4 regions of the Rothia sp. L_38 genome follow, and region 1 is predicted to be linked to each of the others. Evidence: riboswitches for the same ligand, from Rfam matches in the RefSeq annotation. Region 1 holds a riboswitch; each other region holds the start of a gene.
The links. A riboswitch is a leader RNA that binds a small molecule or an ion and turns the genes downstream of it on or off. The one in region 1 is predicted to bind S-adenosylmethionine.

Region 1 (3,545 bases):
TCTGGCTGGCTACCATCAAGGTGGTCACCGTTATCGTCTTCCTGATTGCCGGCGTCGCCATGATTTTCGGCATCCTGGGCAACCACGACAACGGTTTCGCTAACTGGACCGACGGCGAAGCACCCTTCAAGGGTGGCTTCCTCTCTATCCTGGCTATCTTCATGGTCGCCGGTTTCTCCTTCCAGGGCACCGAAATGATCGGTGTTGCCGCTGGTGAATCTGAGAACCCCCGCCGCGACGTTCCCCGCGCCCTCAAGAGCGTTTTCTGGCGCATTATGCTCTTCTACATCGGTGCTATCGCTATCATCGGTACCCTGATTCCCTACACCAGCCCCAACCTGCTGCGGGCGGACGCCACCGACATCGCCTACTCACCTTTCACCATGGTCTTTGAGAACCTGGGAGTTGCTTTTGCTGCTTCGGTGATGAACGCCGTCATTCTGACCGCGATTCTCTCTGCCGGTAACTCGGGCCTCTACGTTTCGTCCCGTATGCTCTACGCCCTGGCGCTGGAGGGGCGTGCTCCCAAGATTTTTGCCCGCGTGAACTCCCGCGGCATTCCCATGCCCGCCCTGCTCATGACCGCCGCTATCGGCCTCTTCGGCTTCGTCTCTGCCGTAGTGGGCGAGGGCTCTGCCTACACCTGGCTGATTAACATCTCTGGCCTGTCGGGCTTCATCACCTGGGTGGGTGTGGCGATCTGCCACTACCGCTTCCGCCGCGCTTACGTCGCCCAGGGTAATGATGTGAACGACCTGCCCTACAAGGCTCCTCTCTTCCCGATTGGCCCCATCGTGGCGCTGCTGATGTGCCTGCTGGTGATTGCCGGCCAGAACTACAACGCTATTTTTGCTGGCCACTGGTTTGAGGTTGTCTCGGCCTACATCGGCCTGCCCATCATTATTGGTGTCTGGCTGGTGCACAAGCTGGTAACCGGCTCAAAGACTATTCCGCTCAAGGACGTGGACGTCTCAGGCCTTGAGGTCTCAGGCAAGTAAGTTCCTGTGAGAGAAAGGGGAGGGCACCGGGTTTTCCGGAGCCCTCCCTTTTTCATAGGGTAGGACGCCTGTGAGCGGGGGAGTGGGCCGGGCTAGAATGGTGTGGTTTGGTTTTGTTTTCTGCGTAAGTGTTCTGGGTTGAAAGGTGTGGCCGCGTGGCTAAGCTCTATTTCCGTTTTGGCGCCATGAATTCGGGTAAGTCGACTGCGCTGTTGCAGGCTGCCCATAACTATGAGGAGCGTGGCCAGCGGGTGCTGCTGGCCAAGCCGCAGGTGGACACCAAGGGCGATACTGAGATCGTGTCCCGCCTGGGGGTGACCCGTCAGGCTGATTTTTTGGTGGGTGCTGAGGATTCGGTACGCGATCTCTTCCACGCTGCTGCTGAGCCTAATGCTGATGACGACCGTATGCACTGGCATCTGCCCGTCTCCTGCCTGCTGGTGGATGAGGCCCAGTTTTTGACCGCTGAGCAGGTGGATGATCTCATGCGGATTGCGGTGGAAGAGAACGTGCCGGTGATGTGCTACGGCATTCGTACAGACTTTAGAACGCGGGCCTTCCCCGGCTCTGCCCGCCTGCTGGAGATTGCCCACACGCTGGAAGAGCTCAAGACTATTTGTCGGTGCGGACGGAAGGCGCTCTTTAACGGCCGTACTGTTGATGGAAAGTTTGTTTTTGCCGGTGACCAGGTGGCCATTGACGGTGTGCATGTGGGCTACGAGTCCCTCTGCCCCACCTGCTACCTGGAGGAATCGGGCGGCAAGCTCTACCAATAGCAGCCCTCTTGCACGTGTGGATTTTTTCCTGCTAAAGTAATCATCACGATTCAGAAGCCCAACGCAAAGCCCTTTGACTTGTTGGCTGGCAACCGCCTGACGCAGACGGTGCCCTCAAAGGAAAATCGGTCACCCGCCAAAAGGCCCGGTGAAAGCGCGATTATTTAGGAGGCCCACTGTGGTTTCATTTTTTCCTTTTTCAAAGTCTTCAGCTTCAGCAAAAGCTACTTCAGGCTCTGCTCACACCGATCAGCGGAAGAACGTGCCGCTTAGCCAGCGGTGCACCCTACATTCAGCTGGGCACGGAATTGTCCCGGCAATTGGTATCAATGCGTCGAACATGACCTGGCAGGAAGCTACGATTATTGCCGTGCGGGGTACGCGCGTGCAACTGAAAATCGACGGGCAAAGCCGGTATTTCTGGAACCATGATTCGACTCGTCTTTTTGAGTTTCTTAGCGCGACGGACGGCCAGGTGCGTAGCGCATCGGGGGAGAGAAAGGACGCGGGTGCCCCTGTTCTTCTATGGAATGAGGAGCACAAGCTACTCGGGCTGCGAGAGGGCAAGATCTTTTCTTTAAGCCATCTTTCACCGGAACCCTTGACTGTTTGCGTTACCGCTGAAAATCGCTAACCGAGACTATAGATAAGGGGTCGGCTACAGACTAGATCTGTAGCCGATCTTTTTATTCAAGCCTCAGATAAAATCCATCGTTAGACTGGTAAACCCAAGGAATAAATTTTCTTTAGAAAATATTGTGGTAGGTATGAAGGTTTCTATTCTTGGCGCCGGTAAGCTCGGCACAGCTCTTGCCCGTCTCTCTGTTGCTGCTGGCCATGAGACGCTGATTTATGCCAGGCCAAAGCCACTGCTAGATATTATTTTGAGTTCTCTTGTGCCAGAAGCCCAGCTAGTGGATTTTGAGAGCGCACTGAAAGCTGACATCGTCATTGTGGCTCTGCCCCGAACTGCTCTTCCCAATTTTGATTTTTCTGCTGCTCATGGGCTTGTAGTGGACGCGACCAATCCATGGGAATCTGCTGGGACGGCTGGAACTGAATTTGAGCTGCCCGGGGTGCAGGTGCCTGTTGTCCGAACGCTTAACCATATTGCCTATGATGATTTGACTTCTGACAGCCGGGTTTTGAACCCTCATGCTCTACCGCGTGCTGTTGCAGTGATTGACGCGGGGCAGGGGGATAAGGCACTGGAGACCGCTTGTGAGCTGGTTAGCTCTTTGGGGTTTGACGTGGTTCTTATGCCTGAAAGTGCAGCCCACCTTTTTGAGCCGGACAGCCCCGCCTTCGGAGCTTTTCTAACGAAAGAGCAGATGGAGGAACTGCGCAGTAAATAATTCTAAAGAAGTTGCTGGCAGGTATGTTTACGCTTCTAACTGTTGTGCAGTGAATACTTTCAGCCTGAGGTACAAAGCTCATGAGTATTATGGCTGATTTAGCTCGTGAACGTCATAGACTAATAGAGTTGGCAGAGAGGGTTCCCAGCTCTCGTGAGCACATGTATAGTAGTTAATAAATTCGAATATATATTCGAAAATTGTGATGAGTTGATGGGGAGACGCACGCATGCTGACTTCAGTTGAGATTTGCGCCGGTGCTGGTGGCCAGGCGCTTGGCCTTGAAATGGCTGGGTTTGAGCATCTAGCAGCCGTTGAGATTGACCCAGACGCCTGCAATACTCTTCGAGCTAACCGCCCAGAGTGGAATGTAGTTGAGGCTGATCTCAATGACTGGGATCCTTCCCCCTATAAAG
Region 2 (3,545 bases), on a different contig from region 1:
CGTTGTCGCCCGCCTCGTTGAGGGTGCCCCAGGTTTCGTACCCGATGGCGATGTCGGGTAGTACTACCCCTGATTCGAGGGTCAGGTCACCGATGAAGGCGTAGGTGAGTACGCCGTCGGTGCGGTGGGGGGCGCTGTCAGCGGGGCGGGCGGTCGTCATTGAGCTACCTTTCCTTAGCGAATAGCGGCAAAGCCGAGGTCGAGGTCGGCGAGGATGTCGTCGATGTGCTCGATACCTACCGAGAGGCGGATGAAGGCCGGGTTGATACCGATGGCTTCGAGTTCTTCGGTGGTGGACTGGCTGTGGGTGGTGGAGGCCGGGTGGACAGCAAGTGAGCGCACGTCACCGATGTTGACCAGCAGGGAGTGGAGGGAGAGGGAGTCCACGAACTTCTGGGCGGTTGCGGCGTCGGCGTCCTTGAGGGTGAAGCCGAGGACGGCGCCAGCCCCCTTGGGCAGGTACTTTTGGGCCAGGTCATAGTAGGGGGAATCAGGTAGACCGGAGTAGGTGACCGATTCGACCTGGGGGCGATCCTTAAGGAACTGGGCAACCTTGAGGGCATTCTCTACGTGGCGCTCGACGCGCAGGGAGAGGGTCTCAAGACCGATGGCAATATTGAAGGCGTTGGTCGGTGAGATGGATGAGCCGAGGTCGCGTAGCAGAGAGACGCGGGCTTTGAGGATGTAGGAGAGGTTGACCCCAAAAGCCCCATCTGCACCGAGATCACGGGCATAGACCAGGCCGTGGTAGCTTTCGTCGGGCTGGTTGAAGAGGGGGTACTTGTCGGGGTAAGCACCGTAGTCGAAGTTGCCGGAGTCGACGATGACGCCGCCGACCGAGGTGCCGTGACCACCGAGGTACTTGGTGGCTGAGTGGATGACCACGTCAGCTCCGTGCTTGATGGGGTTGAGCAGGTAGGGGGTGGCAATGGTGTTATCGACGATGAGCGGTACCCCAGCCTCGTGGGCCACGGTCGAAACAGCCTCAATATCAAGCACATCGCCGCGGGGGTTAGGCAGGGTTTCTGCGTAGAAGGCCTTGGTGTTCTCGCGGGCGGCAGCTCTCCAGGATTCAGGGTCGGCGGGATCATCGACGAAGGTGGTTTCAATACCCAGGTTCTTGAGGGTGTACTTGAGCAGGTTGAAGCTACCGCCGTAGAGGGAGGGGGAAGCAACAACGTGGTCACCGGCTCCTGCGATATTCAGAATCGCGAAGGTGGAGGCTGCCTGGCCACTAGCTAGAAGCAGGGCGCCGACGCCGCCTTCCAGGGCCGCGATGCGGTTTTCGACCGCTTCCTGGGTGGGGTTGTTGATGCGGGAGTAGATGGGTCCCAGCTCGGAGAGGGCGAAGCGGCCTGCTGCCTGGGCGGAGTCCTTGAAGACAAAGGACGTGGTCTGGTAGATGGGCAGGGCGCGAGCGCCGGTTGCCGCGTCGGGTTCCTGGCCCGCGTGAATCTGCTGGGTTTCGAACTTCCAGCCGGTGGGGTTTGAGGGGGTGGGAACGGTGTTCTCGGTGGTCATGCGGTTTCTCCTAGTGAAGGATTCTTTCAGTGTTCTCTTGGAACGGGCCGCATGCCGTATCTTCCGCCCGGGTAAGGAGGAAAAGAATCTGATGCCCTCGCAGAAGATAGAGGCACATCGGTCCCGCGCTTGCGTACCTGGTTCTCGGTGGGTACGCCAGGTCTTCACCCAGGGCACCCCACCGCGAGTGGAGGGTTGCCGACCAGCTAGCTGGGGCTTAGCGCTGGTTCTCTTGACCTGCCTCTAGTTTGGCTTGAGTGCCCGGGGAGCGTCAAGATGAGGCTCTAAAGTTTCAGCATGTGTCCTTGTATTGCATACGTTACGTTCTATGGCCGTCATTTAGAATGGTGGGAAGCGAGTTATTACGAAAGGGCTGACGATGTCTCTGACTCCTCCTCTTGCCAAGCGTGTCCCGGTTGAGCGTACCCATCACGGCGATATTTTTATTGATCACTATGAGTGGTTGCGTGATAAGGAGAGCGAAGAGGTTCTAGAGCACCTGCGCGCTGAGAATGCCTACACCGAGGCGGTCACTGAAGATCAGCAGCCCCTTCGCGATGCTATTTTTGAAGAGATTAAGGGGCGCACCCAGTTGACCGACATGTCGGTGCCTTCCCGCCGCGGGGCCTGGTGGTACTTTAACCGCACGGTTGCCGGCGAGCAGTACCCGGTCATGTGCCGCGTCCCCGCTCTGACCGAGGGCAGCGTTGAAGAGCGCTACCAGCCGCCGGTCGTCCGCCCCGGTGAACCGCTCGACGGTGAGCAGGTAGTGCTGGACTGTAACGAGTTCGCCCGCGATATGGCCTTTTTCTCGCTGGGTTCCTTTCAGGTAACCCGCGACGGTTCCCTGCTGACCTTCGGTGTGGACGATTCAGGCGATGAGCGCTACACCCAGTACTTCAAGAACCTCGATACCGGTGAGATTCTTGAAGAGAAAATTGAGGACGTCTTTGCAGGGGCCTTCTTTGCCTCTGGAGCCAAGCACCTGATTTATTCGGTAGCCGATGAGTCCTGGCGCCCCTACGAAGTGCGCGCTCACGCCATTGGCACCAGCGCATCTGAAGATTTTGCCCTCTACCGCGAAGACGATAACGGCCTCTGGTTGGGTGCAGGTATGTCATCCTCCCGTACCCACGTAGTCATTACTTCATCCAACTCTGAGTACTCAGAGACCCGCATTATCAACATTCATGAGCTTGGTCAGCTAGAGCCCACCCTCATTATGAAGCGGGACGCCGGTATCGAGTACTCCACCGATATCATCGACGTGGAGGGCACCGGCTATCTGGTCATCGGCCATAACCACGAGGCCCCCAACGGTGAAATTGTACTGGCGCCCCTGCGGGAAGAGCACGTGCCCTTTGCCGATTTCAAGGCTAGCTGGATTCCCCTGGTGCCCCACCGCGAGGACGTCCGCCTAGAGGGTTTCAAGTTCTCCCGCAACCATCTGGTGCTCATGGCCCGCGAGAACACCACCGTTAAAGTATTCGTTGCCCCGCGTACCGCTCTCGCTGAGCAGGCAGCTTCTGCCCACCCCCAGGGTATTGACCTCTACGAGCCCGGCGGATTCACCGAAGAGCTCTACACGTCAGCCTTCTCCGGTGTGAACATCATGTCCCCGGTCATCCGCCTGAACTACACCTCCTACCTCACCCCCAGCAGCGTCTACGACTACTTCCCCGATACCGACGACCTCGTACTGCGCCGCCGCACCCCCGTCATCGGCTACGAGCCCGAGAACTACACCGCCTACCGCATGTGGGCACCGGCAGCGGACGGAGCCATGATTCCGCTCTCCGTCATGCACCGCGCCGACCTCGATAAGGCCCAGGAAAACCCCGTGATTCAGTACGGCTACGGGTCCTATGAGTCCTCCATGGACCCCTATTTCTCCACCGCCCGCCTCAGCGTGCTGGACCGCGGCGTCATCTTCGTCGTTGCCCACATCCGCGGTGGCGGCGAAATGGGCCGCGCCTGGTACACCGAGGGCAAGAAGCTGGCCAAGAAAAACACCTTCACCGACT
Region 3 (3,545 bases), on a different contig from region 1:
TTCTCAGCGTTCTCAATCGCCAGCTTGAGGAAGTCACGGGCCGGGGTGTCGGCAGCGGAGGGCTTACCCGCGTAGGCACCGCGGTACTTGGCAGCCGGGTGACGCTCGTCCACGTACTTGTTACCCTCACCGAAGAGGCTCTCGCGCAGGGTGGAACCCTCATAGGCGGTGCGGTAGCGGCCGCGCTTCTGCAGCTCGGGAACAACGAACTCAACGAAGTCCTCAAAGGAGCCAGGGGAAACGTGGTAAGCCAGGTTGATGCCGTCCAGGCCGCCCTCGTCAATCCACTTCTCCAGCTCATCGGCAACAGTCTGGGGGGAACCCACCAAAACCGCACCCATGCCGCCGGTGGCGCAGTGCTCGGCGATGTCCTTGCGGGTCCACTCCTTCTCCTTATCCTGCAGGGTGAAGGGGGTCAGGAAGGACTGAATCGACTCGGTCTCAACGTACTTGAGAGCCTCGTCCTCATCGAACTGGTCCAGGTCAAGGCCGCTCCAGCCGCCGATGATGCCCTGGGACGCCTCAACGTTCTGGTACTTGAGGTACTCGGCGTACTTGGCCTGAGCCTTCTCGTCAGTCTCGTCCACAACAACGGAGAGCATAGCCAGGATCTTGACGTCATCGCGCTTGCGGCCGGCCTTTTCAGCCTCAGAACGGATACGCTCGGTCAGAACCTTGGTCAGGTGGGGGCGCAGGGCGGTGATGAAGATAGCCTCAGCGTGCTGGCCAGAGAAAGCCTGGCCACGGGAAGACGCACCGGCCTGGAAAATCACGGGGGTGCGCTGGGGGGAAGGCTCACTCAGGGCGATGCCGGGAACCTGGAAGTACTTGCCCTTGTGCAGGATGGGGTGCACCTTCGAGGGATCAGCGAAGACGCCGTTTTCGCGGTCGCGGGGTACCGAGCCGTCCTCCCAGGAGCCCTCCCAGAGCTTGTAACAGACATCGAGAAACTCTTCGGCAATCTCGTAGCGCTCATCGTGCTCAATCTGCCCGGGCAGACCCTGGTTCTCAGCAGCAGACTGCAGGTAGGAGGTCACCACATTGAAGCCCACACGGCCGCCGGTCAGGTGATCCAGGGTGGAGTAGGAACGGGCCAGGGTGTAGGGCTGGTTGTAGGTGACAGCGGCAGTCACGCCAAAGCCCAGGTGCTCGGTCACAGCGGCCATAGCAGAAATCTGCAAGAAGGGGTCACCCACAGGAACCTGGGCGCCGTCCTTGAGGACGGGAGCTACTGAATCCTTGTAGACATCGTAGACACCCACCACGTCAGCGATAAAGACAGCGTCGAACAGACCCTTCTCGCAGACCTTAGCCAGGTCGGTCCAGTACTTGATGGTGTTGTACTCATCCGCCCGGTTACGGGGGTGACGCCACAGACCAAAGCTCTGGTGGCTGGTGGTGGTCATATCGAAGGCGTTGACGACGATGCGCTTCTTCTCGGTCATGAACCGGGCCCTTTCACAGGTGGTGCTTGGCCCTCCGCGCCCGTGCTGCCACCGGCGTCCTTACCCAAAGTAAAAGGCACCGAGCCTTCGCGAAGGTGGCGCCTGGTTGCGCCGTACTTGCATTACTGCCTGATCCTCATCTGGGGCACCCCGCTACGGGAGAGGGTTGCCGCCCAACTAGCCAGAGCTTCGCGTTGGGACTCTTGATCTTGAGATTTAGTGTAGCCCGCCCAGCACGCCCAGGTGCAAGCATCTGAGGCTACGTTTCACATTGTGGCACGGGGTGAGTCGCGTGTAACCGGGCAGCGAGTTTCGGTCAGTTTTACCCACAGCGTCACACTCGTAACCGGCCGAAATACCGCGTCATACTCTTGCCCAGTTCCAACAAACGCCCCTAGCGTTGAAAGCGTTAACCATCCAGAGCGACCGAGAGACTTGGCTCAACGACGTCGCAGCAACCTCCCTCACTACAGGGGTCGGTGCTAACGCCAAGAGACGATGGAGAAAAGCATGAGCGCACCCACGCTAGAACGCACCCCCACCACCCTCACCGCCTGCGGCATTGACTTCAAGGCCGTCGGCAAAACCTTCATCGGCGAGCGCGGCGAGACCCGCACCGTCCTTGAAGACGTCTCCTTCACCGCCTACCCCGGTGAGATTATCTCGATCATTGGTTCCTCGGGTTGCGGCAAGTCCACCCTCTTACGGGCTGCCGCGGGCCTGGGCGCAGCGACCGCCGGTACCGTCACCATCGATGGCAGCCCGGTGCGCGGCCTGGACTCCCGCGTGGCAATTGGCTTCCAGGAGCCCCGCCTGCTGCCCTGGCGTACCGTTGAGAAGAATGTTGCCCTGGGGTTGCCCAAGGGAACACCCAAGGACGCCGCCCGCGAGCAGGTTGCCCGCCTTCTGGACGTCGTGGGGCTGGCAGACTACGCCCAGCACCGCCCCCGTGAGATTTCCGGTGGCATGGCTCAGCGCGCCTCCCTGGCACGGGCGCTGGCGCGGAACCCCGGCGTCCTTCTGCTCGATGAGCCCTTCGGCGCCCTCGATGCCCTCACCCGCATCAACATGCAGGATCTGCTGCTCGATATTCATGCCCACGACCCGGCCACCGTCCTGCTGGTCACCCACGACGTGGAAGAAGCCCTCTACCTCTCAGACCGGGTGATTGTGCTGGGTAAGCCGGACCCCACCGCACCCGCGACGATTGCCCGCATTGTTGAGGTGCCCGATCACCGCCCGCGCGACCGCGGCAACCCAGCGCTATCGTCCCTGCGTAAAGAACTTTTGGCCGAACTCGGCGTTGAAGAACACTAGGAACACACATGTCACTCATTTCTCGTCTCACCACCACTTCTGCCCTGCTCGCAACCGGCACCCTTCTGCTCACTGGCTGCTTGGCTGGGGAAAACGCTTCTACCGCTGACACTTCTGCCGCTGCGGGCGACACCACCGTCACCATCGACTACGCCACCTACAACCCGCTCTCCCTGATTATCAAGGAAAAGGGTTGGCTTGAGACCGCCCTACAAGAGCAGGGTAAGGACGTCGAGTGGGTACAGTCAGCCGGTTCGAACAAGGCTAATGAGGCCCTGCGTTCCGGTGCGATTGACGTGGGTTCCACCGCGGGCTCAGCTGCCCTGCTGGCTCGCTCTAACGGCTCCCCCATTCAGGTGATTGACCTCTACTCCCAGCCCGAGTGGTCAGCTCTGGTGACCCGCACCGATACCGGTATCTCATCGGTGAAAGACCTGGCCGGTAAAAAGGTAGCCGTCACCAAGGGCACCGACCCCTACTTCTTCCTGCTCCAAGCTCTTGAAGAAGCAGGTGTGTCACCCGATGAGGTCACCATCGAGCAGCTACAGCACGCCGACGGCCGCACCGCCCTCAACCAGGGCACCGTAGACGCCTGGAGCGGCCTTGACCCCATCATGGCCAGCGCCGAAATTGAGGACGGCAACATCCTCTTCTACCGCAACGTCGACTTCAACACCTACGGCTTCCTGAACGCCACCGAGGACTTCATCGAGAGCGACCCCGAAGCCGCCCAGACCATCGTTGACGTCTACGAATACGCCCGCGACTGGGCACTCGCCAACG
Region 4 (3,545 bases), on a different contig from region 1:
TCTACGCTGATGAAAGCCCCACTCGTTCTACCTCCCTGCGGTAGGGTGAGTGGGGCTTTTGTGCATGTAGAAGTTCTCGGCGGGCCGTATGATGGAGCTATGACTTCTATCCCCCATATTCTTTTTATCTGCCAGTCCAATAAGGGCAAGTCTCAGATGGCTGAGGCCCTGATGAACCTCCATGCGCAAGGACGCGTGCGGGCGACCTCCGCAGGCACCAAGGCTGCGGTGGGCAGCGCGGTCAACGCTGAATCTGCCGCTTCGCTCGCTGAAATCGGTGCGGATATGAGCCAGGGTAAGCCCAAGTTCGCGAGCGCCGACGACCTGGCCACTGCCGACCGGATCGTCATTCTGGGTGGGGCTGCCCAGCTTGAGACGACGGATGAGGAGGTCCTGGCTAAGACCGAACGCGGAATACCGTTGAGCCCTCCCACGATGGAATTGAGGGGGCTGAGCGTATGAACCTAATCCGGGACGACATCAACGCCCGCGTCCGCGCCCTGCTGGCTGAGCTTACTGCCTAGTTCGGCATACAACGGCGCTCCTTCCCTCTTTCCACGCACCGGAGTGCTGCGGGAAAGAGGGAAGGGGCGTCGTTTGCTGTATGGGGGTTAGAAAAGCGCCACCTTCGGCGGGGCCGGGAAAATCTCGTCGAGCAGGGCGAGCTCGTCCGCGTCGAACCGGCGGACGATAGCCGCCGCGTTGGCACGTACCTGGTCTTCGGTGGTGGCCCCGGCAATCACGGAGGAAACCGGCTCCTGCTGAGCCAGCCACGAGAAGGCGACCTGTACCTCGGTCAGGCCGCGCTCGGCGGCAAAGGCTGAGAAGGCTTCGAGCTGGTCCCAGTTAGCGCCGTCCAAGATGTCGGGCTTGATGCGGGTCAGACGGCCGTCCGCCGGGGCAAAAGAGCGCGAATACTTGCCCGTTAGTAGCCCGTTAGCCAGGGGGAAGTAGGGCAGCACGCCCAGCCCGAACTCGCGGGCGGCGGGTAGAACCTCGAGTTCAGCGCGGCGGTCAAGCAGGTTGTAGTGGTTCTCAGCCGCAATGTAGCGGTGCCCCAGGGCCCGGCCCAGGTGTTCGGCGTGGGCGATCTGCCAGCCAGTGTGGTTGGACGACCCGATGTAGCGCACCTTGCCCTGCTCAATCAGGGTACCCAGAGCTGAGAGGGTTTCTTCGATGGGGGTTGCCGGGTCGGGGGTGTGGTGGAAGTAGAGGTCGATGTAGTCCGTGCCTAGGCGGCTCAGGGAGGCCTCAACCGCCCGCATAATATACCGACGGGAGCCGCGCACCCCGTGGTCGGTGCCGTTGGCCCCTCCCATGTCCATGCCGAATTTAGAGACAATCACGATCTCGTCGCGGTCAATCCCGGTCTCCCGCAGGGCCTTCCCAAACATGGTTTCAGAAACTCCCGGTGCGGACCCGTAAATATCGGCCACGTCAAAGAGGGTGATTCCGGCTTCAACGGCGGCGGTGAGGACGGCGTTGGTTCCGCTTTGCGTTTCGGTGGCGGTTGTGGCGCGGCCCAGGTTGTTGCAGCCCAGACCCACGTTCGAGACGGTCAACCCGCTTTTTCCTAGTTGGCGATACTCAATACTCATACCCGTCATATTACTGTCATGTGTCTCAACACACCCGACACAGAGTCAAAAAGGTACATAGAGCGGCGGTTTCTTGCCAGCGCCCTACCTGCGCTTTTAGTGTAGAACCATCAAATCTATCCAGAGCGACCGAGAGACCTAGCTCAACGACGTCGCAGCAACCACCCCTTGGGGAAAGGTGCTCCTGCTAGGACCGATAGAGTGCATCACCAGCGGTCCACCCACCGCCCTGTGTGGCGCCCTCCCGCCACCTTTGGGAGCGGCCATCGCATTCTTTCGGGTCTACCCAACGACCTGTAAGGAAACCATGAGTACCCATATACCGGCGCTCTCTTATGAACTTTTTCCACCGCGAAGTTCCGCCAGCTGTGAGAGTCTACTGACGACTATCGACCAGCTGGCTCCCACTAACCCCGACTACGTCTCGGTGACCTACTCCGGTGATCGGGCTCGTAAGCAGAAAACCCTGGCCCTGCTCGACCACCTGGTACACGAAACCCGGCTTACTCCCCTGGCCCACCTCACCTGTGTGGGACACAGCGCCGAGGAGCTGGAAGCCGCTGTGCGTCGCATACTGGCAATCGGCGTCCGCGGGTTTTTAGCCCTGCGCGGCGATCTGCCAGCGGGCAGCACCCAGGCCCCTGACATCCCCTTTGCCCGCTCCCTGGTTGATCTCATTCGACGGGTGGAGACCCAGGATTTTGCCCATCTTGCGGCAGGACGCGTGGCGGTGGGGGTAGCTGCCTACCCCTCCCAGCACCCGGAGTCCAGCTCAGAATTACAAGATATTGAAATTCTGCTCTCAAAAGAGCGGGCGGGGGCTGATTTCGCTATCACCCAGGTCTTCTTTGAGGCCTCCCGCTACGAAGCGCTGGTACAGCGGGCCCGAACCGCGGGGGTGACCCTGCCCCTGATTCCGGGCATCATGCCGGTGACCAGCCTGCGCAGGCTCACCACCCTCTGCTCACTGGCGGGCCTGCCCGTACCCCAGCAGCTGGCCTACGACCTGGAAACCGCGAGCGGGGACGCCCAGCGGCACCGTATCGGGGTGGAGTTCGGCGTCCGCCTGCTCCAAGAATCCCTCGACGCAGGTGCCCCCGGCATCCACTTCTACACCTTCAATGAACACGCAGCGGTGCTGGACGTTCTCGATCGGGTCGATCTACCCCGCTACAGCACCCGCTTTGAAAACCCCCTGGCCGAACTGACCTACGCCTAAAAATATCGGCCCAAAGACCTTATAGAAAGACACCACCATGACCACAGTTTTCCCCACCGCAACCATCACCGGCTACCCCCGTATCGGCGCCCGCCGCGAACTCAAGCGCGCTGTTGAAGCCTACTGGGCGGGTAAGTCCGACCAGGACGAGCTGGAGCAGACCGCCCAGAAGATTCAGCAGGACGCCTACCGCACCCTCACCGAGCGCGGCCTGACCGACGACTACGCTATTCCCGCGGACTTCTCCTTCTACGACCAGGTGCTCGATACCACCCGCCTCTTCACCGCCCTGCCCGCCCGCTTCGAGTCGGTACGCGACGACCGCGGCCTGATCGACCTGGACGGCTACTTCGCCCTGGCCCGCGGCACCGAGCACCTGCCCCCGCTGGAGCTGACCAAGTGGTTCGACACCAACTACCACTACCTGGTGCCAGAAATCGGCCCGACCACCGGCTTTACCCTCAACACCGAAGCTCTCGATGACCTGCTGGCAGCCGCTGAGGCGGCGGGGACGTCCGCCCGCCCCAGCATCACCGGGCCCCTCACCTACCTGCTCCTGGCAAAGGCAGAGGACGGCTCCCCCGCCGACTTCGCTCCCCTTGACCGCCTGGCAGACCTGCTGCCCCTCTATCGGGATCTGCTCGCCCACCTGGCTGGCCGCGGTGTGCGCTGGGTTCAGTTCAACGAACCCGCCCTGGGTGCCGACCAGGCTGTGAGTGAAGCCGAGC

Region 2: linked by a shared signal. The riboswitch ahead of ACRCJM_RS10875 (O-acetylhomoserine aminocarboxypropyltransferase/cysteine synthase family protein) and the one ahead of ACRCJM_RS00815 (hypothetical protein) in region 1 are both predicted to bind S-adenosylmethionine.
Region 3: linked by a shared signal. The riboswitch ahead of ACRCJM_RS02015 (ABC transporter ATP-binding protein) and the one ahead of ACRCJM_RS00815 (hypothetical protein) in region 1 are both predicted to bind S-adenosylmethionine.
Region 4: linked by a shared signal. The riboswitch ahead of ACRCJM_RS01840 (methylenetetrahydrofolate reductase) and the one ahead of ACRCJM_RS00815 (hypothetical protein) in region 1 are both predicted to bind S-adenosylmethionine.

Annotation. Positions count from the first base shown of each region.
Region 1 covers NZ_JBOEQD010000001.1:177,821-181,365, forward strand. Annotated here, with positions in the region: gene ACRCJM_RS00805 (amino acid permease) at 1-998, shown strand, start outside; gene ACRCJM_RS00810 (thymidine kinase) at 1,154-1,774, shown strand; SAM riboswitch class IV at 1,822-1,937, shown strand; gene ACRCJM_RS00815 (hypothetical protein) at 1,953-2,408, shown strand; gene ACRCJM_RS00820 (NADPH-dependent F420 reductase) at 2,542-3,129, shown strand; gene ACRCJM_RS00825 (DNA cytosine methyltransferase) at 3,359-3,545, shown strand, end outside.
Region 2 covers NZ_JBOEQD010000016.1:10,534-14,078, forward strand. Annotated here, with positions in the region: gene metX (homoserine O-acetyltransferase MetX) at 1-160, opposite strand, end outside; gene ACRCJM_RS10875 (O-acetylhomoserine aminocarboxypropyltransferase/cysteine synthase family protein) at 175-1,521, opposite strand; SAM riboswitch class IV at 1,642-1,759, opposite strand; gene ACRCJM_RS10880 (S9 family peptidase) at 1,901-3,545, shown strand, end outside.
Region 3 covers NZ_JBOEQD010000002.1:158,345-161,889, reverse strand. Annotated here, with positions in the region: gene ACRCJM_RS02020 (LLM class flavin-dependent oxidoreductase) at 1-1,445, opposite strand, end outside; SAM riboswitch class IV at 1,554-1,654, opposite strand; SAM riboswitch class I at 1,856-1,950, shown strand; gene ACRCJM_RS02015 (ABC transporter ATP-binding protein) at 1,956-2,762, shown strand; gene ACRCJM_RS02010 (aliphatic sulfonate ABC transporter substrate-binding protein) at 2,771-3,545, shown strand, end outside.
Region 4 covers NZ_JBOEQD010000002.1:117,972-121,516, reverse strand. Annotated here, with positions in the region: gene ACRCJM_RS01850 (low molecular weight phosphatase family protein) at 100-462, shown strand; gene ACRCJM_RS01845 (aldo/keto reductase) at 612-1,598, opposite strand; SAM riboswitch class I at 1,712-1,801, shown strand; gene ACRCJM_RS01840 (methylenetetrahydrofolate reductase) at 1,906-2,817, shown strand; gene metE (5-methyltetrahydropteroyltriglutamate--homocysteine S-methyltransferase) at 2,855-3,545, shown strand, end outside.